DNA from 4 places in the Clostridium chauvoei genome. Region 3 is predicted to be linked to each of the others. Evidence: riboswitches for the same ligand, from Rfam matches in the RefSeq annotation. Region 3 holds a riboswitch; each other region holds the start of a gene.
What was found. A riboswitch is a leader RNA that binds a small molecule or an ion and turns the genes downstream of it on or off. The one in region 3 is predicted to bind S-adenosylmethionine.
Positions count from the first base shown of each region.

Region 1: another riboswitch for S-adenosylmethionine. It lies ahead of metK (methionine adenosyltransferase); the one in region 3 lies ahead of BTM21_RS10710 (Na+/H+ antiporter NhaC family protein).
Region 2: another riboswitch for S-adenosylmethionine. It lies ahead of BTM21_RS02215 (methionine ABC transporter ATP-binding protein); the one in region 3 lies ahead of BTM21_RS10710 (Na+/H+ antiporter NhaC family protein).
Region 4: another riboswitch for S-adenosylmethionine. It lies ahead of metF (methylenetetrahydrofolate reductase [NAD(P)H]); the one in region 3 lies ahead of BTM21_RS10710 (Na+/H+ antiporter NhaC family protein).

Region 1 covers NZ_CP018624.1:191,987-200,214, reverse strand. The annotation lists gene recD2 (SF1B family DNA helicase RecD2) at 1-2,096, opposite strand, end outside; gene nagA (N-acetylglucosamine-6-phosphate deacetylase) at 2,229-3,365, shown strand; gene metK (methionine adenosyltransferase) at 3,434-4,609, opposite strand; SAM riboswitch class I at 4,729-4,831, opposite strand; tRNA gene BTM21_RS01005 (tRNA-Tyr) at 4,970-5,054, opposite strand; tRNA gene BTM21_RS01000 (tRNA-Thr) at 5,060-5,134, opposite strand; tRNA gene BTM21_RS00995 (tRNA-Val) at 5,157-5,232, opposite strand; tRNA gene BTM21_RS00990 (tRNA-Tyr) at 5,262-5,346, opposite strand; tRNA gene BTM21_RS00985 (tRNA-Thr) at 5,355-5,429, opposite strand; tRNA gene BTM21_RS00980 (tRNA-Tyr) at 5,451-5,535, opposite strand; gene yyaC (spore protease YyaC) at 5,842-6,372, shown strand; gene mreB (rod shape-determining protein MreB) at 6,430-7,464, opposite strand; gene spoIIID (sporulation transcriptional regulator SpoIIID) at 7,592-7,843, opposite strand; gene BTM21_RS00960 (peptidoglycan DD-metalloendopeptidase family protein) at 7,927-8,228, opposite strand, start outside.
Region 2 covers NZ_CP018624.1:482,604-490,831, reverse strand. The annotation lists gene BTM21_RS02240 (hypothetical protein) at 1-66, opposite strand, end outside; gene BTM21_RS02235 (ATP-dependent metallopeptidase FtsH/Yme1/Tma family protein) at 286-2,034, shown strand; gene BTM21_RS02230 (N-acetylmuramoyl-L-alanine amidase family protein) at 2,064-2,747, opposite strand; gene BTM21_RS02225 (MetQ/NlpA family ABC transporter substrate-binding protein) at 2,918-3,730, opposite strand; gene BTM21_RS02220 (methionine ABC transporter permease) at 3,757-4,392, opposite strand; gene BTM21_RS02215 (methionine ABC transporter ATP-binding protein) at 4,392-5,357, opposite strand; SAM riboswitch class I at 5,443-5,596, opposite strand; gene BTM21_RS02210 (GNAT family N-acetyltransferase) at 5,682-6,173, opposite strand; gene BTM21_RS02205 (MATE family efflux transporter) at 6,256-7,596, opposite strand; partial or broken gene malQ (4-alpha-glucanotransferase) at 7,713-8,228, opposite strand, start outside.
Region 3 covers NZ_CP018624.1:2,291,751-2,299,978, forward strand. The annotation lists gene BTM21_RS10695 (PRK06851 family protein) at 539-1,621, shown strand; gene BTM21_RS10700 (methyl-accepting chemotaxis protein) at 1,792-3,144, shown strand; gene BTM21_RS10705 (IS256 family transposase) at 3,345-4,583, opposite strand; gene BTM21_RS10710 (Na+/H+ antiporter NhaC family protein) at 4,703-5,980, opposite strand; SAM riboswitch class I at 6,088-6,196, opposite strand; tRNA gene BTM21_RS10715 (tRNA-Lys) at 6,365-6,440, opposite strand; tRNA gene BTM21_RS10720 (tRNA-Gly) at 6,445-6,518, opposite strand; gene BTM21_RS10725 (hypothetical protein) at 6,583-7,257, opposite strand; gene BTM21_RS10730 (HNH endonuclease) at 7,462-7,872, shown strand; tRNA gene BTM21_RS10735 (tRNA-Gly) at 7,990-8,064, opposite strand; tRNA gene BTM21_RS10740 (tRNA-Leu) at 8,074-8,157, opposite strand.
Region 4 covers NZ_CP018624.1:550,900-559,127, reverse strand. The annotation lists gene BTM21_RS02575 (homocysteine S-methyltransferase family protein) at 1-217, opposite strand, end outside; gene BTM21_RS02570 (vitamin B12 dependent-methionine synthase activation domain-containing protein) at 207-893, opposite strand; gene metF (methylenetetrahydrofolate reductase [NAD(P)H]) at 890-1,798, opposite strand; SAM riboswitch class I at 1,905-2,004, opposite strand; gene BTM21_RS02560 (GNAT family N-acetyltransferase) at 2,056-2,604, opposite strand; gene BTM21_RS02555 (MraY family glycosyltransferase) at 2,722-3,675, opposite strand; gene BTM21_RS02550 (V-type ATP synthase subunit D) at 3,851-4,492, opposite strand; gene BTM21_RS02545 (V-type ATP synthase subunit B) at 4,496-5,878, opposite strand; gene BTM21_RS02540 (V-type ATP synthase subunit A) at 5,871-7,649, opposite strand; gene BTM21_RS02535 (V-type ATP synthase subunit F) at 7,668-7,979, opposite strand; gene BTM21_RS02530 (V-type ATP synthase subunit C) at 7,972-8,228, opposite strand, start outside.

The DNA of each region.
Region 1 (8,228 bases), 770 kb from region 3:
TTAGCTCTTGTTATTCCTGTATATAAAAGATTTTTATTCATTAAAAAAGGTGATCCCATAAATGCGGGTGTAATTATAACTTTAAATTCGCTTCCTTGACTTTTATGAATTGTTATTGCATATGCTAATTCTAATTCATCTAGATATATGTAATCATATATAACTCTTCTTTCATCATCAAATATTATAGTTATAGTCTTTTCTGATTCATTTATCTTTTCTATAAAGCCCATATCTCCATTAAAGACTCCAACACCTTCATTATCTCCATCTCCATTTATTCTAAACCATTTAAGGGAATAATTGTTTTTAGTCTGCATGACTTTATCCCCTTCCCTAAATACCATTTCTTTCGATTCTTTTTCTTTTTTATTTGGTGATTTAGGGTTTAAAACTTCTTGGAGTTTATTATTTAAATTTTGAACTCCTAAAATTCCTTTTCTTGTAGGAGTTAACACTTGCATATCTCTAAGTTTATCCCAACTTTTATTAAAATTAGGTAGCCTTCTATTTATTAAATCTATAATTGTATTTAATATATCGTCTAATTCCTGCTTATTTTCAAAAAAGAAATCTCCTTCTTTTTTGTTAGTTTCTGGCATTTCCCCATTATTTATCTTATGCGCATTAGTTACAATCATACTCTCTTTGCCCTGTCTAAAGATATCCTTAAGCCTTACTACCTTAATAAACTCACTTTCTATTAAGTCTTTAAGGACATTTCCTGGTCCTACTGATGGTAACTGATCAACATCTCCAACTATAATTAATCTAGTTCCTAATTTTACAGCCTTTAAAAGACTATGCATAAGCATTATATCAATCATGGATGCTTCATCTATAATTATTACATCCCCTTCTAATGGTGATGTTTCTCCCTTTCCAAAAAAGGAATTTTCCTCATCACTTACCCCCATCTCTAATAATCTATGTATAGTTTTAGCTTCTCTACCTGTAGACTCTGTCATTCTTTTTGCAGCTCTTCCTGTTGGTGCTGCTAGTAAAACTTTCATTCCGTTATTTTCATAAATCTCTATTATAGCCTTTATTATTGTAGTTTTTCCCGTCCCTGGTCCACCTGTTATTATTTCTATACCATTATCAAAAGCACCTATTATTGCTTCTCTTTGTGATTGAGCAAATTCTATATTATTTTTCTTTTCAAAGGATTTTATTTCAAATTCTACATCTGTATTTATAGTTCTAAAGTTTTCTATCCCTAAAGTTATTATTTTATTTGTTACACCTAATTCACAATAATAATATGGTATTAAGAAAACACCTTCTATCTCTCCTATTTTTTCAATTTTTATTTTGCCATCTAAACTTGCATTATAAATATTTTCTTCAACTAATTCCTTATCAACAACTAAAACCTTAGAAGTTTCATCAATTAACATTTCCTTTGGCATATATGTATTCCCTGCAGCAGAAAATTGATTTAATACATATCTAATTCCACTTTGTATTCTAAAGGGTGATGTATTTTCTATACCAAGACTTTTCGCTATTCTATCTGCTGTTATAAACCCTATACCAGAAATTTCATCTGAAAGTACATAGGGATTTTCTTTTACCACATCTATAGCTGCATTACTATATTTTTTGTATATCTTTATACATTGATTTGTTGTCATACCATTATTTTGAAAATAAATTATAATATCTTTTAGATCTTTTTGTTCAAGATAAGATTCGTATATTATTTTATACTTCTTTTCTCCTATACCTTCTATATCTTGTAACATTTCTATATGATTATCTAAAATATCTAAAGTTTTTTCACCAAATTTCCCTACTATTTTTTTTGCTGTTACTGGACCTATTCCTCGAATTATACCTGTACTTAAATACTTTTCTATTCCTTCTACTGAACTTGGTAATACTTCCTCATATTCATTTATATTAAATTGTCTTCCAAATTGTTTATGCAGTACCCAATCACCCTTAATTTTTACTTGCTGACCTTCCTTTAATAAAGGTACTACACCAACTGCATTAATTAACTCTTTATCTACTCTTACTTTTGAAACTACATATCCTGTATCTTCACTTTTAAATACAATCGTTTCAATAACTCCATTTAGGATTTCCATATTATCGCTCCAAATCTTTTAATAATATTTTAATCTTATACTTTTTATTATATAATTATAACATAAGTCTAATTTCAAAAATTTATTATCTAATAATTTGTGGACTTAAGAAAAAAAATATGGAGGTGTATTATGTTAATTAAAAACTGTAATATTATTTTCTTAGACAGAATTGAAAACGGTTCTGTACTAATAGAAGATGGTAAAATTAAAGAAATTAACCCAACTAACATAAACTGTAATGATGTTATTAATGGAGAAGGATTATATTTATCTCCTGGATTTATAGATGTTCACATTCACGGTGCTGCTGGTTACGATACTATGGATGGTACTGTTGAGGCTATAAATGAAATATCTAAAGCAATAGTAAAACATGGGACTACTTCATTTACACCAACTACTATGACTGTTTCTATAGATGATATAAGAAAATCTATGGAATCTATAAAAAAATGTAAAGAAAACGGTACTGATGGAGCAATAGTTTTGGGAGCTCACTTAGAAGGTCCTTTTATAAGTCCTAGTGCTATTGGAGCTCAAAATCCTAAATTTTTAATTCCTCCAACTATTGAAAATTATAACTCTATGGTGGGCGATGCTAAGGATGCTGTTATTTCAATAACAATTGCCCCTGAAGTTCCTGGAGCAACTGATTTAATTAAACACTTATCTGTTGAAGGTATTGTTTGCTCAATGGGTCATACAAAAACCACTTATGCAGAAGCTATGGAAGGTATTAAATGCGGATGTTGTCACTCAACTCACTTATTTAATGCTATGACTCCATTTTCTCATAGAGAACCTGGTGTTGTTGGAGCAATTTTTGATAGTAATATAACTACTGAAACTATCTCTGATGGAATTCATATTTCATACCCATCATTAAGAGTCGCTTATAATCAAAAAACAACTGATAAGGTTTTATTAGTAACTGATGCTATGATGGCATGTGGAATGCCTGATGGTATGTATTCTCTTGGTGGCCAAGATGTTGTAGTTTCTGATGGTGCTGCAAGATTAACTACTGGTAGCTTAGCTGGTTCAGTATTAACTTTAGATAAAGCTATTAGAAATGTGTATAACAATACAAACTATTCATTAAATGAAGTAGTAAAAATGGCAACATTTAATGGAGCTAGACATTGTAAAGTTGAAGATAGAAAAGGTCTTATAAAAGAAGGTTATGATGCTGACTTAGTATTATTTGATGAAAATATAAATGTAAAGAAAGTAATCGTTAACGGAAAAGTTGTTCATACTGCATAAAATTAATAAAAAAGATATAGAATATGATAGTTACATACTCTATATCTTTTCTTTATATCTAATTGCTATTAGATATATTTTTTTATTTCTTCTACTTTATTTAATTGTTCCCATGGTAAGTTAAGGTCATTTCTTCCAAAGTGGCCATATGCTGCTGTTTGTTTGTATAATGGTCTTCTTAACCCTAAATCTCTTATTATTGCACCTGGTCTTAAGTCAAATACTTTTTCTACGATTGAAGCTATTTCTTCCTCTGACTTTTTACCAGTTCCAAAAGTTTCTATTGATATTGATACTGGTTTAGCAACTCCTATAGCGTATGCTAATTGTACTTCTAACTTATCAGCAATTCCTGCTGCTACTAAGTTCTTAGCTACCCATCTTGCTGCATAGGCTGCTGATCTATCAACTTTTGTTGGATCTTTTCCTGAGAATGCTCCACCACCGTGTCTTCCAGCTCCACCATAAGTATCAACAATTATTTTTCTTCCTGTTAATCCTGAATCTCCTTGAGGACCTCCAACTACAAATCTACCTGTTGGATTTATAAAGTATTTAGTGTTTTCATCTAATAATTCTGCTGGAACTACAGCTCTTATTACATGTTCCATTAAGTCTTGTCTTATTTGTTCTTGTGTAACATCTTCTCCATGTTGAGTTGATATTACTATTGCATCTATTCTTATAACTTTATTATCATCGTACTCTACTGTAACTTGAGTCTTTCCATCTGGTCTTAAATATGATAATTGACCATTTTTTCTTACTTCTGATAATCTTCTAGATAGTCTATGAGCCATAGCTATTGGTAATGGCATATATTCTTCTGTTTCATTTGTTGCAAAACCAAACATCATACCTTGATCTCCAGCCCCTACAGCTTCAACAGCATCCTTCTCACCTTGTCTTGATTCTAAAGCTTCGTCTACACCCATTGCTATATCAGTTGATTGTTCATCTATTGATGTTAAAACTGAGCATGTAGCACAATCAAATCCATATTTAGCTCTATCGTATCCTATTTCTTTTATTGTTTCTCTAACAACTTTTGGAATATCAACATAACAATTAGTTGATATCTCACCCATAACTAATACCATACCTGTAGTAACTGCTGTTTCACAAGCAACTCTAGCATTAGGATCTTTTTCTAATATACTGTCTAATACAGCATCTGAAATTTGATCACAGATTTTATCTGGATGCCCTTCTGTAACTGATTCTGATGTAAATAATCTTCTCATATAATAAACTCCCTTCAATTTATTTGATATTAATTCTATATACAATTGTTATAATCTAAAGTTAATTTTAAAATAAAAAAAGTCTCTTCGATAAGAAGAGACTATAAACGTCAAACTCTTTCTTATCTTGTGAAATAATATTCCACAGGAATTGGCACCTTTGTGAAATCACAGGTTGCCGGGTTTCGTAGGGCCCTTTCCCTCCACCTCTCTGGATAAGAACTAATATCAATTTTATTCGAAACAGATTATAACATTTTTTATTCTATAGGTCAACATTTTTTATTCTGTTAATTCAAAACATTATTTAAAATACTATTTTAGAAAAATAAAAAAAGCAAGATTAATATCTTGCTTTAATGGTGGGGGAGGACGGATTCGAACCATCGAAACGAAACGTAACAGATTTACAGTCTGCCCCCTTTGGCCACTCGGGAACTCCCCCATTATTGGAGCTGGCAATAGGAATCGAACCTACAACCTGCTGATTACAAGTCAGCTGCTCTACCGTTGAGCCATGCCAGCGTATATTTTATTTTAATTTAAGTGGTGGGCACAACAGGGATCGAACCTGTGACCCTCTGCTTGTAAGGCAGATGCTCTCCCAGCTGAGCTATGCGCCCTTAAATAATTTAAGTTAGTTTTAATAAAATGGTGGGGGAGGACGGATTCGAACCATCGAAACGAAACGTAACAGATTTACAGTCTGCCCCCTTTGGCCACTCGGGAACTCCCCCATTTTATTTGGAGCTGGCAATAGGAATCGAACCTACAACCTGCTGATTACAAGTCAGCTGCTCTACCGTTGAGCCATGCCAGCATATTTTTTCAAAGTTAAAAATGGTGGGGGAGGACGGATTCGAACCATCGAAACGAAACGTAACAGATTTACAGTCTGCCCCCTTTGGCCACTCGGGAACTCCCCCATAATTAACTTTTAATTTCTTATGTCCCCTGAACAAATTTATATCCGCTCAACTGACAATGACTAGTATATAATCATTAAGTATTAATTTCAAGTGTTATTTATAGTTATTTATTAAAATTATTTTTATTTTTCTTGTTTTATCTCTATATTTCTCCCATTTAATCCTATTAGCATTTTTTTTAATTACTAATGCTCATCTATTTTATTATCTTATAAAACCTTACTTTTCTTTATGTATTTTTTGCCAATAACTATTATATTCTTAATACTCTTCTCATATATATTATCCATAGGGGGTGAAGCTTTGATAAAACATAAAGTTTTTTATGAGTCTGATTTAGCTTACTACGAAATAGCTAATGTGTTGAAAAACTATATATCTAAAAATACAGTAATAGTTTGTATTGGTACTGATAAATGCATTGGTGACTGTCTAGGACCTTTAGTAGGTACATACTTAATAGATAACCAATTTAAGTTACCTGTTTATGGAACCATAGAGGCACCTATCCATGCTTTAAATATAGAACATCGCCTATCACAAATAAAAAAACTTCATCCTAACGCTAATATAATTGGAATTGATGCTTGTTTAGGTGATGCAAAGTCAATAGGTGAAATTCACGTAAGAAACTATCCTATCCATCCTGGTAAAGGGGTTGGCAAACGACTTCCTGACGTTGGTTCTACATCAATTATAGGAATAGTTGATTCTAGTGATAATGCTGAATTCTTCACATCTAGAAGTATTCGTCTTCATTTAATTATGAGTATGGCTAAAGTAATTGCTCGAGGTATATGCAAAGGATATTATTTATCAAATATTGATAATTAGAACAAACATATAAAAAAGGTATAGAATTCTAATTCTATACCTATATGTTATATAATATTAATCAATTAATGTTATCTCTTGTCCAATTAATGATGAATCTAATTTATCTAAATATCCTAAAACTTTTCCTGTTCCTTCTACTACTGCTTCCACTGGATTATTTGCAACAGAAACCCCTACGCCAGTTTCTTTTTCTATTAACTTATCTAGACCATCTAATAAAGATCCTCCACCTGTCATTAAAATTCCTTTTTCTATTATATCTGCAGCTAGTTCTGGTGGTGTCTTTTCTAAAACAGACTTAACTTGTTCAACAATTAAAGTTACTGATTCTTTTAAAGCTTCAGCTATTTCCGACGTTGCAACTGTAACTTCATCTGGTAATCCTGTAACTAAATTTCTACCTTTCATAGTAGTAGTTAAATCTCTTGAGCCTACAAATGCCGCTCCAACTGTTATCTTTAAATCTTCAGCTGTTTTTTCTCCAATCATAATCTTATATTTATTTCTAACATATTTTATTATAGCATCATCAAAAGTATCTCCTGCTACCTTTATTGAAGCTCTAACAACTACTCCACCAAGAGATATTACTGCAATATCAGTTGTTCCACCACCAATATCAACTACCATTGACCCATTAGGCTTGGTTATATCTAAACCAGCACCTATTGCCGCTGCTAAAGGTTCTTCAATAATATGTACTCTTTTAGCTCCTGAATTTCTTGTAGCATCCATTACAGCTCTTTTTTCTACCTCTGTTGCTTGTGAAGGAACACAAACCATTACTTTTGGAGCAGTAATTTTACTTTTTCCATATGCTTTTTTTATAAATTCTTTTAACATTTTTTCTGTTATGTCATAATCTGATATAACACCATCTCTTAATGGACGAACTGCAACTATATTACCTGGAGTTCTTCCAATCATTTTTCTCGCTTCTTCGCCTACAGCAAGTACTTTATTATTGCTTTTATTAATAGCAACAACTGATGGTTCTTTTAAGATTATACCTTTTCCCTTAGCATAAACTAAAACCGTTGCTGTTCCTAAATCAATTCCTAAGTTAGTCCCATTTCTCCAAAACCACATTCCTTACTCACTCCTATTATATTTAAATCATACTAAAATATCACAAAATTTTTTCTCATTTTTTTATTATATATGGAATATGGTAATGATTCAATAATTTTTACCCTTTACACTTTAATCTTACTTATTAATCTACTGCTTTATATTTTAATTTAGTGGCTTTTCCACCTCTAATATGTCTTTCTGCTTTATTTAATTCTAGAATTGTATGTGTCTGTTCTGCTATTACTGGATTTATCTTTGGCAGCCTTTCTGTCATATCTTTGTGTATAGTACTTTTACTTACACCAAAGACCTTTGCTGTTTTTCTTATTGTATCCTTAGAATCTATTATATATTGCGCTACCTCTAATACCCTTTCTTGAATATAATCTTTCAAAATGCTACCTCCTTATTAAATTAATTTTGTATTTTCATCAGTCTTTTCTATAAAAATGACTGATGAAAATACTTTTTTATGTTTTATTGTGCTTTATAATTGAAATATGTTGTTGGATTTAAATCTTTTCCATTTGAATCTTGAACTTGTAAATTTAAATGTTCGCCAAATTCATTATTTGAAAATATTTTTGAAGTATCTCCAACTGTTCCAATAACAGTTTCTTCTGTTACCTTATCCCCAACTTTAACTTTCATGTCTGAACCTAAATTACAATATTTGGTATTAATGCCATTTGCATGTGCAATAACAACATAATTCCCTTCTTCTGCTCTCTTTGAAATTTCTTTTACTTCTCCAACAGCAGCAGATTTAACTTCTGTTC
Region 2 (8,228 bases), 1.1 Mb from region 3:
CTCTTTTCCTTTAATATTAAGAAGAGATTTTATATCTTCTGCAGTTAGTTGAGTTCTATTTATCATATATTTTCTTTATCCCCTTTACATAATAATCTGAGTATCTCTAACTTACAAAACGTAATTAAAGTATACTCTATTTAATAATAATTTAAAAGATTCTATTTTAGCTTTTCCATTTAATCCATAACTTACATTGGCAAATTATATGTTTATCGTTAGACTTAAAGTTTTAAATCTGTATAATGTGTATTACAACAATTCATATTAATTTAGGAGGTAATTATGAATAAGAGTAAAAAGAACTTAATTTGGTTACCTATTGTTACAGCTCTTCTTTCTCTTTTCGTTTTAAGTTATAGTACGCTAAGAACAAAATCTAATATCAATAAACAATATTCAAGTTTTTTATCAGATATAACTAACCAAAATATATCTGAAGTTATTATGAATAAAAATTCTAATCTTACGGTTGTCTTAAAAGATGGGACAAAATACTCAACAGATAATCCAAATAGCCCTACTTTAAAGGAAACTTTACTTTCAAGTAATATTAAAGTAATGGACGAATTTTCACCACCATTAACTAAAACTATATCTGCAGCTCTGCTTGTAATTTCTTTAGTTTCTATTGCCTTTATGGTTATTAATAAATCTAAAATAGGAACTTCTTCATTAACTAATCTAGATGTTAAAGATTTTAGTGATGACCAAAATAGCGATTTTGGCTTTCACTCTGTTGCTGGTAATGAGGAAGCAAAAGAAAGCTTAATGGATATAATAGATTTTCTCAAAAAACCTGATAAGTATAAAGAATATGGTGCTAGAATGCCAAAGGGAGTTATTCTTTATGGTGAACCTGGTACTGGTAAAACTCTTTTAGCTAAAGCTGTTGCTGGTGAAGCTAAAGTTCCCTTTTATGCGCTAAGTGGTTCTGATTTTGTGCAAGTTTATGTAGGGGTTGGTGCTGCTAGAATAAGAAATCTCTTTAAAAAAGCAAAATCTCAAGGAAAAGCTGTTATTTTTATAGATGAAATAGATGCTATAGGTAAGTCAAGAGATGGAGGTAAAACTCCTGGAGGTAATGATGAAAGAGATCAAACACTGAATGCTCTTTTAACTGAAATGTCTGGCTTTGGTGAACAAGAAGGTATTGTTGTTATTGCTGCAACTAATAGATTAGATATATTAGATCCAGCTTTACTTAGACCTGGTAGATTCGATAGACATGTTGAAGTTTCTCTTCCTGATATTAAAGCAAGAGAGAAAATTATATCACTATATTTAAATAATAAACCTTATGAAAATTTGAATATTCATGATATAGCTAAAAAAACCTCTTACTTTTCTGGTGCAAAGCTTGAAAACCTAATAAATGAAGCTGCTATTTTAGCTGTAAAAGAAAATTCTAAAGTATTAACACAAAAACATTTAAATAGTGCTTATTCAATAGTTTTAGCTGGATATGAAAAGAAAGAACGAGACCATTTATTAAAAGAAGATAAGCTACTTACTTCCTATCATGAAGCTGGACATGCTTTGATTTCATTAATAAAAACTCCAGAAGATAAAGTATCTAAAATAACAATAATTCCTACAACTAAAGGTGCTGGAGGATATACATTAACTATTCCAAAAGATAGCTCTTATCAAAGAATTGATTATCTAAAAAATAGAATAATGGTATTATTAGGTGGTAGAGCTGCTGAAGAATTAACTTTTGGTGTAGATAAAATCTCAACAGGTGCCCAAGGAGATATTACTCAAACAACAGAAATGGCTCTTGCTATGATTTCTGAGTATGGTATGGGAGAAACTTTAGGATTACTTAAATTATCAACGCTAGGCTCTTTAGCTACAACTTATGGTCAACCTGTTGTTGAGGAATATAGAGAATTAATAAACTCTTTATATAAAGATACTCTAGCTTTATTAAAGGAAAATAAAGATATTCTTGATAAATTGGCAATTACTCTTCTTGAAGAAGAAACTTTAGAAGAAGATGATATCAATAAATTAATTAAATTTAATTAAAATAAGAAGCAGAGCTTTTGCTCTGCTTTTTATCCTTCATATGGTATTATATAGGCATCCTTATACCCTTGTTTTTTAGTAGAATCAAGTGATTTTTCTGCATCTTCATAACCTTTAAAATACCCTATACAAACTCTCCATGCAGACTTTGATGGTATCTTAGGATTTATTACTGGAAGGTCTATTAAAACCTTATCTACCTTAGCTAAACAAGCCTTGGCTATCATGTACCCATATTTTTTTGAATCAAAGTTTTTTTCTATTTCTTCATTAGATATAAACTCAGCTCTTACTATAACTGTTTGCATATTAGTCATTTTAAAAATTTCACTATTACTTTCTTTTATACCTCTATCCTTTGATTCTAAATTTGAAATTAATTCATCTTTTATGAACTTAGCTAAACCCTCTGCTTTGTATTCATTTTCAGATATTAATATTTCACTTCCAGTAACAGATTTATTAACAAAAGAGTTCATATGAAGGCTAACAAAATAATCAGCATTCCACTTATTAGCAACATCAGCTCTTGTTTTTAAATCTATTGCTATATCAGCTACCCTAGTTAAAAGAACAGTTTCTCCATTTTTTTCTAATAATCTTTTAGCTTCATATGCCGCTTCTAAAACAATATCAGACTCTCTTCTTCCCATTAATCCAATTGCTCCAGAATCACTTCCTCCATGGGCTGCATCTATTATCCATTTTGCCATGCCTTTGCCTCCTTATTTTATATATTTACTACATAAAACTATATATTTCTATTTAATTTAATATATTAATTTCAATTGATGTTGGTTACAAATATATATATTAAAAAACAAAATACTCCAATCTAATAAATTGTCACAAAAAAATAGAGCTATAATAGCCCTATTTTTAATTAGAATGTAGGAATTACTGCTCCGTTATATTTTTCTTCTATAAATTTTCTACTTGAGTCACTAGTTAGAGCTTTTGTTAAAGCCTTAATCTTATCTGAATTTTCATTTCCTTTTTTAACTGCTAATATATTTCTATATATTTTTGCAGCTTTTGCATCCTTATCTTCAATTACTAATGCATCCTTAAGTGGGTTTAAATCTGCTTCTATAGCATAGTTTCCATTTATTATAGCTGCATCAACTTCATCTAATACTCTTGGTAATTGTGCTGCTTCTAATTCTTTAAATTTTAAGTTCTTTTTATTTTCAGTTACATCTTTCGGTGTAATAAGTTCTCCATCTTTTAATGTTATCAACCCTTGTTTTTCTAATAATCTTAAAGCTCTTGCTTCATTTGATGGATCATTTGGAATTGCAATGGTAGCACCATCTTTTAATTCATTTAAATCTTTTACAGTTTTTGAATATAAAGCTATTGGTTCTAAGTGTATTTCAGCTGTATAAGTTAAGTCTAACCCCTTACTGTCATTTGTCTCATTTAGATATGATGTATGTTGAAAATAATTTGCATCTATTTCTCCTTCAGCTAAAGCTGTATTTGGTGTAACATAGTCAGTAAACTCTACTACCTTTAGCTTATATCCTTCCTTCTCCAATTCAGGTGCTATATGCTCTACAATTTCTTTATGTGGAACTGGACTAACTCCAATTTTTATAATTTTTTCATCTGATGATGATTTTTTTCCACAACCTACTAAAGTAAATGCTAAAACTCCTACTAATAATGTTTTTACTATTGATTTTCTTTTCATAATCAATCCTCCTAATATTCTTAATTTTATGATAATTTTTTGTATAAATAATTTCCTAATGATTGTAAACCTTGCACTATAACTATAAGTATAATAACTGTAACTACCATTACCTCTGTATTATATCTTTGATAACCATTCCTTATAGCAGCATCTCCAAGACCGCCACCACCTACAGCCCCCGCCATAGCAGAATATCCTATAATACTTATAATAGTTAATGTTAAACCTGATATTATTGATGGTATTGCTTCTTTAATCATTACATTAAATATTATTTGTGTATCTGATGCTCCAAAAGATTTTGCAGCTTCTATAACTCCTTGATCCACTTCTTTTAATGATGACTCTATCACTCTTGCAACAAATGGCGCTGCTGCAATTGTAAGAGGTACAACAGCTGCTACTGTTCCTATTGATTTCCCAACTATAAACTTCGTTATTGGCGCTATTGATATCATTAAAATTATAAATGGAAAACTTCTTAAAATATTTATTACATAATCTAAAATTTTATATATCGCTTTATTAGCCTTTAATCCATTTGATGATGTTATTACTAATACAATGGCTGGTATAAACCCTAATATTAAAGAAAATAATGTTGAGAAAAATACCATAACCAAAGTCTCCCCTAATGCTGGTATTAAAATATCTATCATTAATTAAGCACCTCCAATATTATATTTTTATTTGTTAAGTAAGATATTATATTGTCTTTGTCTTCTTTATTAATGTTTATAACTAAACTTCCAAGTACATTTTCTCTAAACTTTTCAAGTTTACCCCCTACAATAGAAAAGTCTACTCCAATTTCTCTAGCCATCTTTGTTATAAGTGCATTTTCTGATGCTGTACTTGGAAAGAATAATTTTATATTTATACCTTCATCTGGTAGTAGTTCCTCCTCTTCCTCTCCTAAAAATTTTTTAAGAGATACTCCAGGTTTTAAGAAAAGATCTTCTGCTTGTCCCTTTATTTTTAAAATGCCCCCTTCTATTAACGCTACCTTTTTACAAATTTCCTTAACCACTTCCATCTGATGTGTAACAATGACAATTGTAATACCTAATTTTTTATTAATTCTTGCAAGTAAAGATAATATATCTTTTGTTGTTTTAGGATCTAATGCCGATGTAGCTTCATCACAAAGTAGTATTTTAGGTTCTAAAGCTAATGCTCTTGCTATAGCCACCCTTTGCTTTTGTCCTCCACTTAATTCTTCTGGTTTACTATTAGCCTTGTCCTCTAATCCAACAAGATTCAATAGTTCTTTAACTCTTTTATCTATATAGCTTTTTTTATAACCCCAAACCTCTAAAGGAAGTGCTACATTATCAAAAACAGACTTTCTCTTTAAAAGATTAAAGTTTTGAAATATCATACCTAAATCCTTTCTAAATTCTCTTAGACTATTATTTTTTAGAGTTTTAACTTCCTTACCCATAACTTTAAGAGACCCATTGTCATAACCCTCTAATCCATTTATACATCTTAATAAAGTAGATTTACCTGCTCCACTATGTCCAATTAGTCCATATATTTCTCCTTTTTTTATTTCTAAAGAAATATCTTTTAAAACCTCAAAACTTCCAAAACTTTTGCTTAAATTATTTATTTCAATCATATCTGAACCTCCTTTAAATTTACTAAAATAAAAAACGCACTAGAGAATAAAACTCTAGTGCGTAGAAATCGCCCATCAATCTATTCTCTCATATTTCAGCTAAACCTAGCTGCAGGAATTAGCACCACACTCTTAAAAACAAGTACACAAATAAACACTTTTAGAAAGTTTATCTACCTATTTTAAAAGTAGGTTGCTGGGCTTCATAGGGCCAGTCCCTCCACCACTCTTTATAAGAAACATCTTATAATGTATTAAGTTTTTGTTGTTGATATTAATATATTATTCTTTCATAAATTTGTCAACTACTTTTCAGAAAATTTCCTAAAATTTAATTTCATAACAAAAAAAATCACCATTTTTTCCATCTAAATTAATAGTTCCTTTATATGTAAAACCACTTTTAGTATATAACTTTTGAGCATTAATATTTTTACTAAAGGTATCTAATCGTATAGATTCAAATCCATCATTTCTTCCTTTATCTATTATTTTTTCAATTAATAACTTACCATAACCTTTTCCCATATAATCATTAGCTATAAAAAGTCTATGTATGACTAAAGGTGTTTTATTACTATTCCAGCTTATATTTTTATAATTTATATCTTCACTACTATTTAAAACAACTACTCCTAATATATCACCTTTTTCTAATACAAATAATTCACCCTTTTCTATATCAGTTTTTAAAACTTCTCTATTAGGATAATCCTTTGACCAATTTAAACCCTCTGGTTTATTTTCAATTATTCCATCTAATATATTACATAACTTATCTAAATCATTTTCTTTAGCTAATCTAAAATTAATCATTTTAACCTCTACTTAAATTTAAATTTTAAATATATTTTAACATGAAAGGTAACTAAAATTTTAATCACCTTATAAAATTTAATTATTTATTTTCTAATTTCATTGATAAATAAGATTTTTTCATTAATCTATAAGAAATTATAACCGTCATTAACTCTGCAAAAGTTACAGTTAACCATACTCCATTAATATCTAAAAATAGCGGTAATATAATTATTCCTATTGAAATAAAAATAATTCCTCTAAGCATTGAAATTATAATAGATGTTTTTGCATCTTCTAAAGCTGTAAAATATGCAGAGGCTAATATATTTATTCCACTTATCAAAAAGCAAGTTGAATATATTTTGCAAGCACCTATTGTAGTTTCTATTAAAGCCTCATCTCCATCAACAAATAACCTTATTAATCCTTCTCCTCCAACAAATAATGTTGTTGTACATATAATGCCAAGAGCTGTCATAACTACCAATGAAATCTTTGTTATACTTCCTATTCTTTTATTATTTTTAGCTCCGTAATTATAGCTTATAATGGGTGATATTCCTGTTGATATTCCTAGAAATACAGCTACAACTAATGATGCTATATATTGTATTATTGAAAAAGCTGAAACTCCCATTTCTCCTAATCTATTTATTAAAACAATATTAAATAAATATGTTGAAAAAGCAAAGGCAAATTCAGCTAATGCCTCTGACGAACCATTATAAAAGAATCTTCCTACCTTTTTAAGATCAACTTTACATTTAACAAATTTTAACACTGAATTTTTATTAAAATATCCTAATATTGCAACTATAAAAGCAACTGCAAAGGCTATACCTGAAGCTAATGCGGCTCCAAAAACCCCCATATTAAGTTCTATAACCATTATGTAATCAAGTATAATATTTAATACTGATCCAACAATATTACAAATCATTGAATAATTTGGTTTTCCAATAGTTCTAAGTCCAGAAGCTAAATATCCTGAACATGTAAATACCGGTAAAAATAATGCTAGTATAGCTAAATATTCACATACTGGTTTTATTAACTCACCTGTTGCTCCTAAAAATATTGCAATTTCCTTAGTAAATAATATCGTTATTATTGACGCTATTATTGAAATTGATAAAAGTGAATAAAAGGCTAAACTAAAAGTATTTCTAGCCTTTTCTTTATCACCTTGACCAAGTTCTATGCTGGTTATAGTGCTTCCCCCAACTGATACCATTAAGCTTATAGCAAATGAAGTACTAAAAAATGGCATAGCTATATTTATAGCCGCAAGTCCACTGGAACCTACTGCTCTTCCTATAAAAATCCCATCAATTACAATATAAATTGAAAATATTAAAGTTCCTATAACACTAGGAATTGAATACTTCAAAAATAACTTACCTATACTTTCTTTACCTAAATCTAAATCTCTATTCATCTTATTACTTCCTTTAATTTTAAATATACTTCTCATTATAATATAAAAAACCTGTAGTGTACTATAACTAATACTCTACAGGTTCAATTATTTATAAACATTAACTATTTTTCAACTTATATTCTTTCATATCTCATAGTCAATTGATATATTTTTTCTGCTAATTCATCTGTTAAATCTTCTTTTTTAACTCTCCACTTCCAGTTATCACCTAAGGTAGCTGGAAGATTCATTCTTGCTTCACTTCCTAAACCTAAAAAGTCTTGCATAGTTGTTATCGCTAAATCTGCAACACTACTAAATGCTCCCCTTATAAATCCAATAGATATACCTTCATCATAACTTAATGCTAAATATTTTTTAGCTGATTCTACTTCTTGTTCACTTGCTGTATTATTATACCAACCATAAATTGTATCATTATCATGAGTTCCTGTATAAACTACGCAGTTTTTTTCATAATTATGGGGAAGATAACTGTTTCCTCCCCCAAAAGCAAATTGTAATACTTTCATACCAGGAAAGCCTGTCTTATTTCTAAATTCAATAACCTCTTCAGTTAGAAATCCTAAATCTTCTGCTATAATACTTACTTCACCTAACTCTTTTTTTATTTCATCAAATAGCTTAAT
Region 3 (8,228 bases):
CCTCCGTTACCGAAGGTCTTTTTAGCATATTCAATTTTAAAATTTTCTTAGATATTATAAAGATATTTTTAACTATTATTCCAAATTAGCCATAAGCTATTTTTTCATACGAAACTTTACACTATCTAATAAAATATCTATATTTTTCATTTCCTTCCTTTAACATAGCATAATTATACATCATATCTTTATATTTATGCAATACTTTTTTGAAATATTTTTGTATTTTTTTAATTTTTATTCATCTCATTAGTATTCCTTTAGAGTTTTCCTTCTATAAACGCCTTAATTTATTTAACAATATATACTAATCTATCTTTTAATTAATGTTTTTATTAAGTTTTTCATGATAATATTGAGAATTTTTAATCTAATTAATATTCATTTAAAATGTATATTTATATATTAATTCCATTTAATTTTTATACAATATTTCTGCATATTTATTTTTTATGCTTTTATCTTTATGCATAGGCACTTTTTGAAAATTTTTAAATATAATATTTATTGAAAACAAAACGTAGTAGGAGTGGTAATATTGACTAACTTAAAAGAAAGACATCTTTTCCCTGGAGCTAATACTTCTGGAGGCTTTTTTTCATTTTTTGACTATATAATTTCTAAAGAAGAAGCAAATAGAATTTTTTGTATAAAAGGTGGTCCTGGAACTGGTAAATCTCATTTAATGAAAAAAATAGGCGCTCACTATCAAGCAAAGGGCTATACCGTTGAATATCATCATTGTTCTTCAGATGATAAATCTTTAGATGCTGTAGTTGTTAAAGAATTAAAAGTAGCATTAATGGATGGTACTGCACCTCATATAGTAGATCCAGTTTATCCTATAGCCATCGATGAAGTTTTAAATATGGGTGATTCTATGGATGTAGAATCCGTTTCTAAAAATAAAAAAGAAATTATATCTCTTAGTAAAGTAATTAGTAATAAATTTAAAAGAGCATATAGCTTTTTTGCAGCTGCAAAATCAATACACGAAGATTGGTGTAAGTTAAATGCCGAAGCTATTGATACCTATAAAATAGATACAATAACTGAAAGTTTAAAAGAAGAAATATTTATAGCACAAAAAACTGGTTATGGTAATGAAAGACATTTATTCGGAACTTCCTTTACTCCTAGTGGAATAATTACTTTTGTAAAAGATTTATCTTCTGAATTTAAAAATAAATTCGTTTTAAAAGGCGGTCCTGGATTTGGTAAGAGTCATATTTTAAAAGAAATCGGTAAGACAGCTCAAAAGAAAGGATACTTTGTAGAATATTTACACGATCCATTTATTCCAGATAGAATAGAGCATATATTTATACCAGAACTATCAACTTGTATTCTTACAGAAAATGAAATAAGTCAAACTGCTTTTTCTGGCAAGGTATATAATATTGAAGATTTCTGCAAAGCTGATATCTTAAATAAAAATAAAGATGATATAGAATATGATAGTAAAGTTTTCTATGATTTAATAACAAAAGGTCTATCTTATTTAACTGAAGCTCATGAACTTCATGATGATTTAGAATCATTTTATATCGACTCTATAAACTTTGATATCGGTAATAAAATTTATGATGATGTAATTGCTAAAATAAATAAATATGAATAGTTAGTTATATTTAATGAGCTTATTTTTAAATAAGCTCATTAAATATTTTCAAAAATAGTTTAATTTCTTAGAATTTTTTTAAATCTTTCTCATTTTTATTGTATTTTTTTTAATTTAATTATATTATATATAAGTATTTCAAATCTATTCAACAAAGGAGATGATTGAAAATGATTTTCAAAAAGAAAAATAACTTAGAGAAATCAGAATCTAATCATAATTTAAATAACATTCTAAATAAAAGAATGAGTGAGGGAAAATACTTATCATATAATGATTTTTACGATGCAAATTTAATTGATACATTAAATACTTTGTTAAGTTCATATTACGATAACAATGCTGTTATGGGTATCAATGATATAGTAAAAAATATAATAGAAATCGATTCTGTAGATGATATGTTAGCTAATTCAGCTGAACAAAAAGACATAATACAAACTATGTTAGCAAGTAGCGAAGAACTTGCATCTACTTCAGAAAACGTAGCATCATCTATTCAAACTGTTTCCCAACACTCTAATGATGTGAAAAATGAAGCTATAGATAGTATGCAATCAATTAATAATATAATTGATAATATAATAAATTCTTCATCAAACGTTTTTCAAATAAAAGAAAATATTAATCTAGTTGCAAATAAAGTTAATGATATAAACGAAATAATTAGAATAATAAAACAAATCGCTAATCAAACTTCTTTACTTTCTCTTAATGCATCTATTGAAGCTGCTAGATCTGGGGAAAGTGGTAAAGGCTTCAGCGTAGTTGCAAATGAGATTAAAAAACTAGCTGAATACACAAAAACTTCTGTAGAAACAATATCTGAAAATATTTTAGAATTAAGTGATAGTACTCAAGAAACTCTAGGTTGTACAAACAGTACTATAGAAGATCTTAATTTTGGAATTAATAAAATGGAGTCAATACCAAAGTATATGAATAACATAATCGACTCTATAAAAGAAATTGATGAGGAGTTTTGTAATATAGCTACAATATCCGAAGAACAAAGTGCAACTACAAATACAATGGCAGATAAATTAACTAAAATTGCCGAGTTCCAAATTAATTTAGATAATATGTGTAAAGATGTTGCAGATAAAATTAATAAAACTAGTGAATTCTCTAACAATATTAGAGTAAACCAAATTAACAATACTAATTTAACTTTAGCTGAAAAATTAGATACTTATATAGTTGACCACCTTCTTTGGAGATGGAAAATATATAATATGATTTTAGGCTTAGAAAATATTAATGAGAATAATGCATCAAATTATAAAGAATGTGCTTTAGGTAAATGGTATTATAATGAGTCAGATCCTAATATCATAAACTCGCCTTCATTTAAAAAGCTTGAGAATATACATATAGATTTACATAAAGAAGCTAGTAATGCTGTTATATGCTATAATCAAAAAAATATTACTGGTTGCTATAATCACTTAAATAATATGACAAGCATTTCTTCAAAAATCATACATATAATAAATGATTTAAAAAAACATATAAGTAATTAAAAAAAAGTATTATTTCATATATAGAGAGAATAGATAATTCTGTGTAATTATCATTTTTATTATTTTAACATTACTGGAAATTTTCATTTCCAGTAATATTTTTTTATATTTAAGAAATACTAATAATGTTTCTTATTACCTTTTTTAGTATTTCAAAAAAATCTAATAGTATGCATATAATTTATAAAAAGTACAAGCTTTTAAGCTAATTCATCTTTTAATTGATCTTCAAATATTATTGATAGCTCCGCTAGCGTAGCACCCCAATTATGTATAGGTTGAGTCCATTTTTCTAGTATCTCCATTGTTGCTAAGTAAACACACTTATTTAAAGATTCATCAGTTGGGAATATGACTCTAACTTTAGTGAATTTACGTATTTGACGATTAAAACCCTCTAAGATATTTGTAGTATAAATCATCTTTCTTATAGTTGGAGAGAAGTCAAAAAATGTTGAAAGGTTACTCCAATTGTTATACCAGGAATCTATTACTATTCCATATTTATCTCCCCATCTCTCCTTTAAATTATCTAGCTGTGCTAACGCAAGTTCCTCTGTTGTAGCCTTATAAACCTCCTTCAAATCTTTCATAAATGCTTTTTTATCTTTTGAAGCTATGTATTTTATTGAATTTCTTATTTGATGAACAATACATGTTTGAATATTTACTGATGGAAATACTGTTTTTATAGCTTGTGGAAGACCTTTTAATCCATCCATACAAGCAATTAAAATTTCTTTTACACCTCTATTTTTTAAATCATTGCAAATTCCTAACCAGAATTTAGCACCTTCTGCTTCATCAACCCATATACCTAAAATATCTTTATATCCTTCCATAGTGTATCCTAAGCATATATAGACAGCCTTGTTAACTATCTTTCCATTACTTCTAACTTTAAAGTACATAGCATCTAAATAAACTATTGGATATATTTTATCTAATACTCTATTTTGCCATTCGGCGGCGCTAGCAAGCACTTTATCAGTTATTTTAGATACCATCGATGGTGATATAGTTATTCCATATAAGTCTTCAATTTCAGCCTGAATATCAGATGTTGACATACCTTTAGCATATAAAGATATAATCTTTTTATCTAACTCAGTACACACAGTTTCATATTTTTTTATAATTTGTGGCTCAAATTCAGCATTTCTATCACGGGGTACGTCTAGGTCGACGTCACCGAAGGAACTTCTTAAATTCTTGCGACTATAACCATTCCTGTAGTTCTTCTTAGTTTGATCAACTGCTTCTACACGTTCATATTTATTTCTTCCTAGATGTTCTTCCATTTCACCTTCTAATATATTTTCAAGGACATCTTTAACTAATCTTTGTATTAATCCGTTTTTACCCATTACATCATCGATTGTTTTACATCTTTTAATTTCCTCATTGTAATCAAAGTTGGTATCAATTTTTCTTGTCATAATAATTCCTCCTAATTTATATAGTATATTATTCCAAAACTTCCAACTGTTAATACAAAAAAACAGTAGATAGTTTTATTTTTACACAAAACTATCTACTGTCTCTTCAAAAGAAGCTCCTATTTATTTCTCCAATACCAATATATTGAGATTATCGCGCATACTCCCATTAAATATGGATAGAATAAATATTTCATTATTGCAAAAGGTGATAATGTAGCTAATCCAGCTGCTGATATTAATTGTGCTCCATATGGAATTATTCCTTGAAATGCACAAGAAAACATATCCATTATACCTGCAACTCTCTTAGGTTCTAAATCAAATTCATCTGATATGTTTTTTGCAATAGGTCCTACTGTTACTATGGCAACTGTATTATTTGCAGTGCATATATCTACTAAACTTACTAGAGTGGCAATTCCAAACTCTGCTCCTCTTTTTGACTTAAAGTTTTTAAGACCTTTATGTAATATAAAATCTATCCCGCCATTATATCTTATAAGTTCAATTGTTCCAGCTATTAATAATGAAATTATAATTAACTCGCTCATGCCACCGATACCATTTGATATTGATCCGAATAATCCTAATAAATCAAAACTACCATAAAATAAACCTATAATTCCTGAAATTAATATACCACCTAATAAAACTAGAATAACATTAACTCCTACTAAAGCTGATGTTATTACAGCTATATATGGCAAGATTTTTATAAAAGTATATTCAACAGTTTCTACATTTGTAATGTTTGCATCTTTTGTTAAAAACCAAAGAATAAAAGCTGTCATTATTGCTGCTGGTAAAACAATTCTAAAATTCATTTTAAATTTATCTTTCATTTCGCAACCTTGTGTTCTTGTGGCTGCTATTGTTGTATCTGATATTATTGATAAATTATCTCCAAACATAGCTCCACTTACAACAGCTCCTACAGCTAAAGCAGTTGTAATTCCAGTTCTATCTGCAATTCCTACAGCAATTGGAACTAACGCTACTATTGTTCCCATAGATGTTCCTACTGATAATGCTATAAAACAAGCTATTATAAATATCCCTGGTATTAATAAACTACTTGGAAGTAATGATAACCCCAAATTTACAGTTGAGTCAACAGCTCCCATATCTTTAGCCGTTTGAGCAAAAGCTCCTGCTAAAATAAAAATTAATACCATTAATAATATATTAGAATTTCCCGCCCCCTTGCAAAATATTTCTACTTTACTTTCAAATTTTTCTTTTCTATTCATGATTATTGCAGTTAATGCTGCTGCTAAAAATGGTACAATTACAGATACTGCATAGAAATCTTTAGCAATTATAGATATTCCTAAATATACTGCTATAAATACACCTAAAGGTAATAATGATAATATTGATGATTTACTCTTCATTTTCTCCGCCTCCTATTTTATAGAATCTAAATTTAAAACGTCATAAAAAAAAGCTTCTGACAAAATCAGAAGCTTAAATAACTTATTTAAAAAAGTATATACTACGCCTCTTATCTTCCAGGTTTTACCTGCAGGATTTAGCACCATAAAAACTAATGAATGTTTTTTGGTTGCTGGGTTTCATAGGGCCAGTCCCTCCACCGCTCTTGATAAGATATCAATTTTAAATTTTCTTTATTATACTATCAATTTAATAGTAAGATGTCAATATAAAAATTATTTCTTTATTTATTTAGATATTCTTTTATTAAATATCTATTACTATTTTTTATTTAGTACACTTAAAGTAGAAATAAAAAAAGATTAGCAATTGCTAATCTTTTCTGGTGCGTCATCAGGGATTCGAACCCGGGACACCCTGATTAAGAGTCAGGTGCTCTACCAACTGAGCTAATAACGCATAATGGAGCGGGTGATGAGAATCGAACTCACGTAACTTGCTTGGAAGGCAAGGGCTCTACCATTGAGCTACACCCGCATGTCTTACTGACAGTAATTATTATAATATACATAATAATTACTGTCAACAATTTTTGTACACTTTAAATCACTTCTGTTAGAGATTTCAATAAAATATCTTTGAATTTCTCTCCTATTCTTCTATCTACTACGGCATTCTTGCAGATTTCTCTCCAATTGTCTATATCAACAGTAACTCTTTTTTCGAAGTCACTTGTTGTTGAGGTCATATAGCTAGATGAAATTACAAACTCACCTAAATCCTCAGCACTTTTGAATATCTTTATATATAAAAATTCTGTATGATCTCCATACCATACTCTATTAAATTCTCTTACAAATTTTAATATTTCAGGTAGAACCTTTTCAGTTGGTAAATCCCAACACTTCTTAAGCATATCTAGTTGTTTTATCATTAGTGAAGCTTCTTCTTCTGATATCTTTCTACTACTTTGAGCATCAGATATTACTTTTTCTACAGGAGTATTTGGTACCCTTAAAATTAATCTATCTTTTCCATAGATCCATTTATAAAAAGCTTCTTGTAAAAAAGAATATTGGATATACCCCAGTAAAGCTTTTTCATTTGGAAAATAACTCCAAACATTGTTAAGTCCATTATTCCTACAATAAATTAATGTGTGAATGTAAAGGCTTTTCTCTGTAGGGGGAGTATCCATAAACATATGTCCTCTTATAGTTTTATTTTCACTTATAAGATTTTCCCAGTAGTCAAAAGAGTCGTAATTCTGTCTCACCTTTATCACCTTTCTTTCTACTATATAATATATTATATAGTATAATGTACCATCTTTTCAAGTTGTTTCATTGTGTATTAAAGGTTATTTTAAATCCCTTGCTTAAATGAACATTCTGAAAACTTGCCTATTAATACCTTTGAATTTTAACCATTTTTACCTTATAATTTAAGTAAGGATAGTAAAAAAAAGGAGGCATAAGCTTTGTACCACTGTGAAATTTGCGGCTCACCAGCGGATGTTCATCATATAGTCCACAAACATGAAGGGGGGTACGACTTCGATTTAAATTATAAATATCTTTGTAACCTTCATCATAGAGGAAAAAATGGCCCCCATAATTGTATTGAAACAGATTTAAAATATAAACTTGAATTTCAAGACAAATTGTACAAGCTTTTACCTAAAGATTTTTATAGCGTCAAAGAGATTTCAGAAATTTTAAAATTACCTAGTTGCTCTCTTAAACGATTAATAAAAAATCTTAAACTATATAAAGAAGGTTATCAAAAAGATGAAATTATAAAACACTTAATGGGTGGAAAACTCTACTCCCACTCTATGTTAGATGAACTTGAACTTGAACATTTATTTAATAATATTAATATTAGCTAAAATTTAACTTATTATTCAATATAGGGTGATTTTTTATCACCCTTTTTTTAAAACCTTTGTATTACATAATATGTTTAGAAAGCAAAAAAAATAACACAGTTGCCTGTGTTATTTTTTTGGAGCGAAAGACGAGACTCGAACTCGCAACATTCACCTTGGCAAGGTGACGCTCTACCATTGAGCCACTTCCGCAAATATAATTGGTGCAGATGAAGGGAGTCGAACCCCCACGCCAATGGCGCTAGATCCTAAGTCTAGTGCGTCTGCCAATTCCGCCACATCTGCTTACCTATTTACTTCATTATATAAAAATATTCATGAAAAATCAATATAAAATTTATAATTTTTAACCTTTT
Region 4 (8,228 bases), 1.1 Mb from region 3:
CTTCTAGTTTTTTTTCATTTGCTCCAAAAGTATTTGTAGTAATTACTTTTGCTCCTGCCTCTATATACAACTTATGAATTTTTTTAATAATTTCTGGATGTGTTATATTTAAAATCTCTGGATTTTCACCAAGTTTCAATCCTTCTTTTTGAAGCATAGTTCCCATAGCCCCATCAAATAATAATATATTATCTTTTATAAACTCCTTAATCTCCACAATTAACTCCCTCTTTTCTGAAATTACAACTATTATAATTGCTACAATCTATACATCTTCTTTTTTTGACAATTTTATTACCATCAACAATCCCCATTATTGCTGTTACTGATCTCCTAGGAAATAAAATATTATTGGATGATACAGTCACTCCTATTTTTTTATTTGCTTCTATTATTTGTATAAAATTTTTTTGAATACCTATATCTAAGTCCCCATATCCTGGACTAAATCTAAAAGTTAAGCTTTTATTCTCTTTAATTAGATTCTCTCTAATTTCAGCTTCTATACAATCACATAATTCTTCTACAATTGTAGTTGCACACGCATCCATTATTAAAGCTTTTGTTAAATTAATTCTTTCATAAAGTTTTATCTTTTTTTCTACATCACTACCTATTGTAACTGCAATTAAAATACACTCCTTTGAGTTCTCTAAATGTTTTTTTATATCTTCTCCTTTTAATAATAAACTATCACTATTCATGCTTATCTCATTATTTTTCCTATCTATATTATAAAATTTATATACATATCGTGGTATTATTAATTCTTTAACTTCTTTTCTGCACTCCTCTATAACACAATCTAATTCCTTATCTATTTCTTGACCCTTATAGCCTAGATATCTAAGTACTTCTTTTTTATTAACTTCAAACTCTTTAATATTTTTCATATTACAATACTTCCTTTAGATAACTTATCATCATTTACATATCTTAGTATTGTTTTAATATTATCATTTATTCTTCGAGCTATATAAGGATTATTCATTGTGTATAAATGTATCCCATCTACTTCTGAAGAAATTAAATCAACTATTTGCTCTACAGCATATGCTATTCCAGCATCTCTTAAAGCTACTTTGTCATGCTCATATTTGTCAATTATCTTTAAAAACTTTTTAGGTAAGGTAGCTCCACAAAGAGAAACTATTCTTTGTATTTGTCTAGTATTTACAACAGGCATAATTCCTGCTTGAATAGGAGATTTTATATTATTTTTTTCTTTTTTATCTAAAAAATCATAAAAATAATTATTATCAAAAAACAACTGAGAAATAAAATGATTTGCACCCTCTTGCTCTTTCACTTTTAAATACATTATTTCTCTGTTTACATCTTTATAATCTTGATGTCCTTCTGGGTAACAGGCTCCTGAAATATTAAATTCATTTCTCGATTTTTTTATATATTCAATAAGATCTTTTGCATAATTAAATTCACCTTTTATCTCTTTATTTATAGGTATATCCCATCTTAATGCAAGTATATTAGTTACTCCAATTTCAGATAAATCATTTAACATAAAATCTATTTCTTTTTTTGTTGAACCTATACATGTTAAATGAGCTAAGGTTTCAATCCCATATTTATTTTTAACTAAAGCAGATAACTCTCTAGTTCTATTTTCTACTAAATTCCCTCCAGCCCCATAAGTTACGCTTATAAAGTCTGGATTTAAATCTTTCAATTCTTCTAATGTAGAATATATAGTCTTTATATCCGATGTTGGTTTAGGGGGAAAGATCTCAAAGGAAAAGACTACTTTCTTTTTGTTAAATAATTCTGTAATACTCATATATACCTCCAATAGTATATTCTCTTATCCCTCCTAACCTAATAAATTTATAAAAAAAATACCTAAAGGATAACCTTTAGGTATGTAAAATTCGCCTATAAAATCACCCTTATCTATCAGGAATTAGCACCACATTCTATTGAATAAACAATAAAATAGGTTGCCGGGTTTCATAGGGCCAGTCCCTCCACCACTCTGGATAAGAAAATATTTATTTTTTATCATTATACACTAGTTAGAAAATGTTGTAAATATTTTTAATTAATTTTATTTATATTAAAATATTCATCTTTAAATATAGCCATTAATATATCATCATGATATTTTCCATTTCTATATATTTCTTTTTTAAGTATACCCTCTTCTTTGAATCCTATTTTCTTATAACACGCTCTAGCTCTTTCATTAAAAGAAAATACACTTAACTTTATTTTATCCAAATTTAATTCTTCAAATATAAATTTTATAAGAATCTTTAAAGCGTCAGTTCCATATCCCTTGCCCCAATATTCTTTATCTCCTATCATTATTCCTATAACACAATTTCTATTTTTTATATTAGTAGAATTTATACTGCATCCACCTATATATTTATTAGTTTTTAAATCCTCAATTGCAAAATCATATGTTAAATTTGCATTACTCTTTCTTGTTTTAATCCAAGCTTCCTCTTCCCAAATAGTCATTGGAAATGCTGCATCAACAGAAATAAACTTTTTTACTTCTTCATCATTAAGAAACTCATGTGCCTTTACAATATCTTCTTCTTTATAAGCTCTAAGTTTAACTAAATCCCCTTTAATCATTTTTATCCCCCTCATAAGTTTTCTTAAAATATTATCACTCAATTTAAATTGAGTCAATATTTTCCTTATAAAAATAAACCCATTAAGAAAAATTCTTAATGGGCTTTATATGATCAATTATTTTTTTACTAGTAACAATACTATTGAGATTATACTAAATGCTAAACTTATAGCATTTATATAGGTTACAACTTGTCTTGGACTGAAACCCTTCGCTTCTAATCTATAATGTATTTGACTTCTATCAGCTTGATAAACAGGCTTTCCTTCTGAAAATCTTTTGAATATAACAAATAAATTATCAAATATAGGTACTGCTAAAGCTAATATCGGTATAAATAAACTCATTATAGTTGCTTGTTTAAATGCACCATCTAAAGCTATTATACTTAATATAAAACCTAAAAAATTTGCACCTGAATCCCCCATAAATGTTTTAGCTGGATATTTATTATACATTAAAAATCCAATAGCTACTCCTGAAACTATAAGAGACATAATAACAGATTCACTTTGATTTAATATTAAAGCTGCTCCTGCAAAAGTAATAGCTGAAATAAATGATAATCCTCCTGCTAATCCATCCATGCCATCTGACCAATTTATAACAGTAGTTACTCCGAATATCCACGTTATAGTTAAAATAAATTGGATAATTGGATTTAAAGTTATGTACTCACCTGTAATTGGATTAGTAAATCCTACAAATGCTATTCCTGCTTTAAATATAAGTACTGCTGCCAATAGCTGAATTATAAGTCTTGGATATATAGGAAATTCTTTTCCTCTTGATTTATAAAAATCATCTATAAATCCAATAAATAAAATTAATAATGAACTAATAGTTAACCATATTTTCTCACTTATTGGAGATGTATTATTTATTGTTAGATAAACAGTAAAGAAACCAATAAACATAGCTACTCCACCACATAAAGGTATCTCTCCTCTATGTTTTTTTCTCTTCGTTGGTTTATCTGTAAAATTATATTTAAAAGACATTTTCATTAATAGTGGCATAATTAAATACACTATTAAAAATGACATTGCAAACGCTAGTATATATTGCATAATCGATTACTCCTTAGATTATCTTTGAATAAAAAATTCCTATGTTAACGAATAATTTCTTATCTATTATACTATTATTGCCAACCTTTATCAACCGAAAGTAATTATATAATTTAGTATGATGTTACTTGGATTTTTATGTAAATTAAAAGAGAGCCCTAAGGCTCCCTTTTAGTTAACTTCTTGCTTCTATCATATCTTTAACCTTCATTAATCTAGTTAAAGCTCCTCTTTCATTTTCATCAAGTTTCATTCTTATATACTTGATAGTTTCTTGAAGAGATGGTATTGTCATATATTCAAGAGCATTAACTCTTCTTCTAGTCTTTTCTATTTCATCAGCCATAAGCTGTGTTGATTTTTCAACTTCTGCAAGTTCTAGAAGTTTTGGTAGTATTCCATAAAGTTTTCCAATAGCATCATCTAATTCTGCAGATGTATTAGCAAATCCATAAGGATATATGCTTCCCTCATCTCCTTCTAGTTGTCTCTTGAAATTCATTTCAGGAACATTAACACTCATGATGTTTTTTGTTCCAACTTCAACTGAAATACTTTCCTTTGGATAAGCTACTGCTTCCTCAAGAAATTCAGAACTCATTACAGCACTTGCCATAACAAAATCCTTCAATGAGCCTTGAAGTTCAGCTTCTACAGACTTTCTTAACTCATTATTATATTTAACAAGATTAACGAATTGTCTCATAAGCTCATCTTGCTTATCCTTTAGTAGTTTATGTCCTCTAACAGCTGTTGTTAATCTTTTCTTCAGCTTAGACATTTCCATTCTAGTAGGATTGACGTTTAATCTTGCCATGATCTATTCTTCATCTCCCTTTGGCATATACTTTTCAAGATATTCATCTCTAATTCTCTTAAGTTCTGTCTTAGGAAGTATCTTAAGAAGTTTCCAACCTAATTGTAATGTTTCTTCAATTGTTCTATTAGTAGTGAATCCTTGTGAAACATATTCATTTTCGAAAGCTTCAGCAAATTTTGCGTATTGTTTATCAGTATCAGAAAGAGCTGATTCCCCTAAGATAGCTGATAATTCTTTAGCTTGCTTACCTTGTGCATAAGCTGAGAATAATTGGTTCATTGTATCAGCATGGTCTTCTCTAGTCTTTCCTTTACCTATACCTTTATCTTTAAGTCTTGAAAGTGATGGTAATACATCTATTGGAGGCATAATACCTTTCTTATATAATTCTCTTGAAAGTATTATTTGTCCTTCTGTTATATATCCAGTTAAATCTGGAATTGGATGTGTCTTATCATCTTCAGGCATTGTTAATATAGGAATTTGAGTGATTGATCCTTCTCTTCCTCTTATTCTACCTGCTCTTTCATATAATGTAGAAAGGTCAGTATATAGGTATCCTGGATATCCTCTTCTACCTGGAACTTCTTTTCTAGCAGCAGATACTTCTCTTAATGCTTCTGCATAGTTTGTTATATCTGTAAGTATTACAAGAACTTGCATTCCCTTTTCGTATGCTAAGTATTCAGCACAAGTTAATGCCATTCTTGGAGTAGCTATTCTTTCGATAGCTGGGTCAGATGCAAGGTTCATAAATAGAACTGCATTATCTATAGCACCTGTTCTTTGGAATTCTTCAACGAAGAATTGTGATTCTTCGAATGTAATACCTATAGCTGCGAATACAACTGCGAAGTTAGAGTCTGAATTTAAAACTCTCGCTTGTCTAGCAATTTGAGCAGCTAACTCTTTGTGTGGAAGACCTGAACCTGAGAAAACAGGTAACTTTTGTCCTCTAACAAGAGTATTAAGACCATCTATAGCAGAGATACCAGTTTGGATAAACTCTGATGGGAAGTCTCTTGAAACTGGGTTTATAGCTTCACCATTTATATCTAATCTTTGTTCTGGTATGATATTTGGACCATTATCTATTGGATTACCCATACCATCGAATATTCTACCAAGCATATCTTCTGATACACCTAATTCAAGAGGTCTTCCTAAGAATTTAGCTTTAGTTCCCTTTAAGTTGATTCCTGAAGAACCTTCAAAAAGCTGTACCATTGCTTTTGATCCTTGTATTTCTAGAACCTTACCTCTTCTTTTTTCACCAGTTTGAAGTTCAACTTCAACTAGTTCATCATATTTAACGCCTTCAACACCTTCAACTACCATTAAAGGCCCAACAACTTCTGTAACAGTTCTGTATTCTTTAAGCATTTTGAACCCCTCCTTCGTTGATTAATGTATCTATAGCAGCTTTTAATTCATTAGCAATATCATCCATTTTAGCTATATCTTCTTCGTGAATGTACTTACTTCTAGCTATCTTATCTCTTACATCATCTAATTTTAATATCTTATCTAAGTAAACTCCAGCATCTAAAGCTCTTTCTGATTCAACTTGGAATAAAAGTATTAATTTAAGCATTCTGTATTGCTTTCCTAATGAAGCATACGTATCTATTTCATGGAATGCATTTTGTTGAAGATAATCTTCTCTTATTGACTTAGCAACTTCTAGCTTTAATCTATCTCTTTCTGATAGAGCATCGATACCTACAAGTCTAACTATTTCTTCAAGTGATGATTCTTCTTGAAGTATAGTCATAGCTCTTTGTCTTAAGTATGACCAGTCTTCTGCTATTTCCTTGTTCATCCAACTATCTATAGTATCATCATATAATGAATATGAGTTTAACCAGTTAATTGATGGGAAATGTCTCTTATATGCAAGTTGTGCATCTAGCCCCCAGAAAACTTTAACTATTCTTAGTGTTGCTTGTGATACTGGTTCTGAAATATCTCCTCCTGGAGGTGATACGGCACCGATTGCTGTTACAGCACCTTCTCTGCCATCTTTACCTAAACAAACAACTTTACCTGCTCTTTCATAGTAATCAGCAAGTCTTGATCCTAAGTATGCTGGATATCCTTCATCACCTGGCATTTCTTCAAGTCTACCTGACATTTCTCTTAATGCTTCTGCCCATCTTGAAGTTGAATCTGCCATTATTGATACTGAGTATCCCATATCTCTGAAGTATTCAGCTATTGTAATACCTGTATATATGCAAGCTTCTCTAGCAGCAACTGGCATATTTGAAGTATTAGCTATAAGTACTGTTCTCTTCATTAAGCTTTCCCCAGTTTTTGGGTCAATAAGTTCTGGGAACTCGTTAAGAACATCTGTCATTTCGTTACCACGTTCTCCGCATCCAACGTAAACAACTATTTCACTATCTCCCCATTTAGCTATAGCATGTTGAACAACTGTTTTACCAGCTCCGAATGGACCTGGAACTGCAGCAGCTCCACCTTTTGCTACTGGGAAGAAAGTATCTATAACTCTTTGTCCTGTAGTCATTGGTGCTTCTGGTTTAAGTTTCTTAGCATATGGTCTACCTTTTCTAGCTGGCCATTTTTGCATAAGCATTATGTTCTTTAAACCTTCTTTTGTTTCTACAACACAAACAGTTTCATCAACTGTAAATTCTCCTGATTTTATTTCCTTAATAGTTCCTTCTACTCCGTAAGGTACCATTATTTTATGAAGTACAACTTTAGTTTCTTGAACTGTTCCTACAACGTCTCCTGGTGCAACTTCATCCCCAACTTTAGATGTTGGTTTAAATTCCCACTTCTTTTCTCTATTTAATGATTTAACTGCTACACCCTTCTTTAAAAATGGTGAATCTGCAGCTTTTTCTATAGCATCAAGTGGTCTTTGAATTCCATCGAACATTGACTCTATAAGTCCTGGTCCTAGTTCTATACTTAATGGTTCTCCAGTTGTTATAACTGGGTCTCCAGGGCCTATTCCTGTAGTTTCTTCGTAAACTTGGATAGATGCCTTATCGCCTCTCATTTCAATGATTTCACCGATAAGACCCTTTTCTCCAACCTTAACCATGTCGAATATATTTGCTTCGTCCATTCCTTCAGCAACAACTAAAGGACCTGCAACCTTGATTATCTTTCCGGTCTTCAAATTACTAACCTACCTTCCTTATAAAATGTTAACGCCAACAGCTTTTTCCACACTATCACTAATTCTCTTAAGACCAATATTTAATGATCCTTGATTACTTGGAATTAATATTACAGCTGGAAGTAATTCTTCATTGTAACGAGCTATTGTTTCTTCGATTTCTTGAGCTACATGCTCTGTTACGAATATAACTGCGTAATCATTTCTTGCACATTTATCAACTGCTATTCTAGCTTCATCAGCTCCAACTACTGGGAAAACATCTATTCCTAGTGCTTTAAAAGCTAAAACTGAATCCTTATCTCCAACAACTCCGATTTTCTTATACATAAATATCACGCAGCCTTTCTTTTATTACTTCCTCAGCAATATTATTAAGCTTGCCAACCATTATAATTCTTATTATTTTTATCTCTGTTTCCTTTGCGTAAATATATGCTAATATTCTTTCTGGCCCAAAGGTAACAAGTTTAGAATCCTTCATAAGTGCCATAATATAATTATCACTTAATTTTTCTAAAAGATTTACAGAATCTGTATTAATATAAGCTTCTATACCTTCTTTAATCATATCTGAAT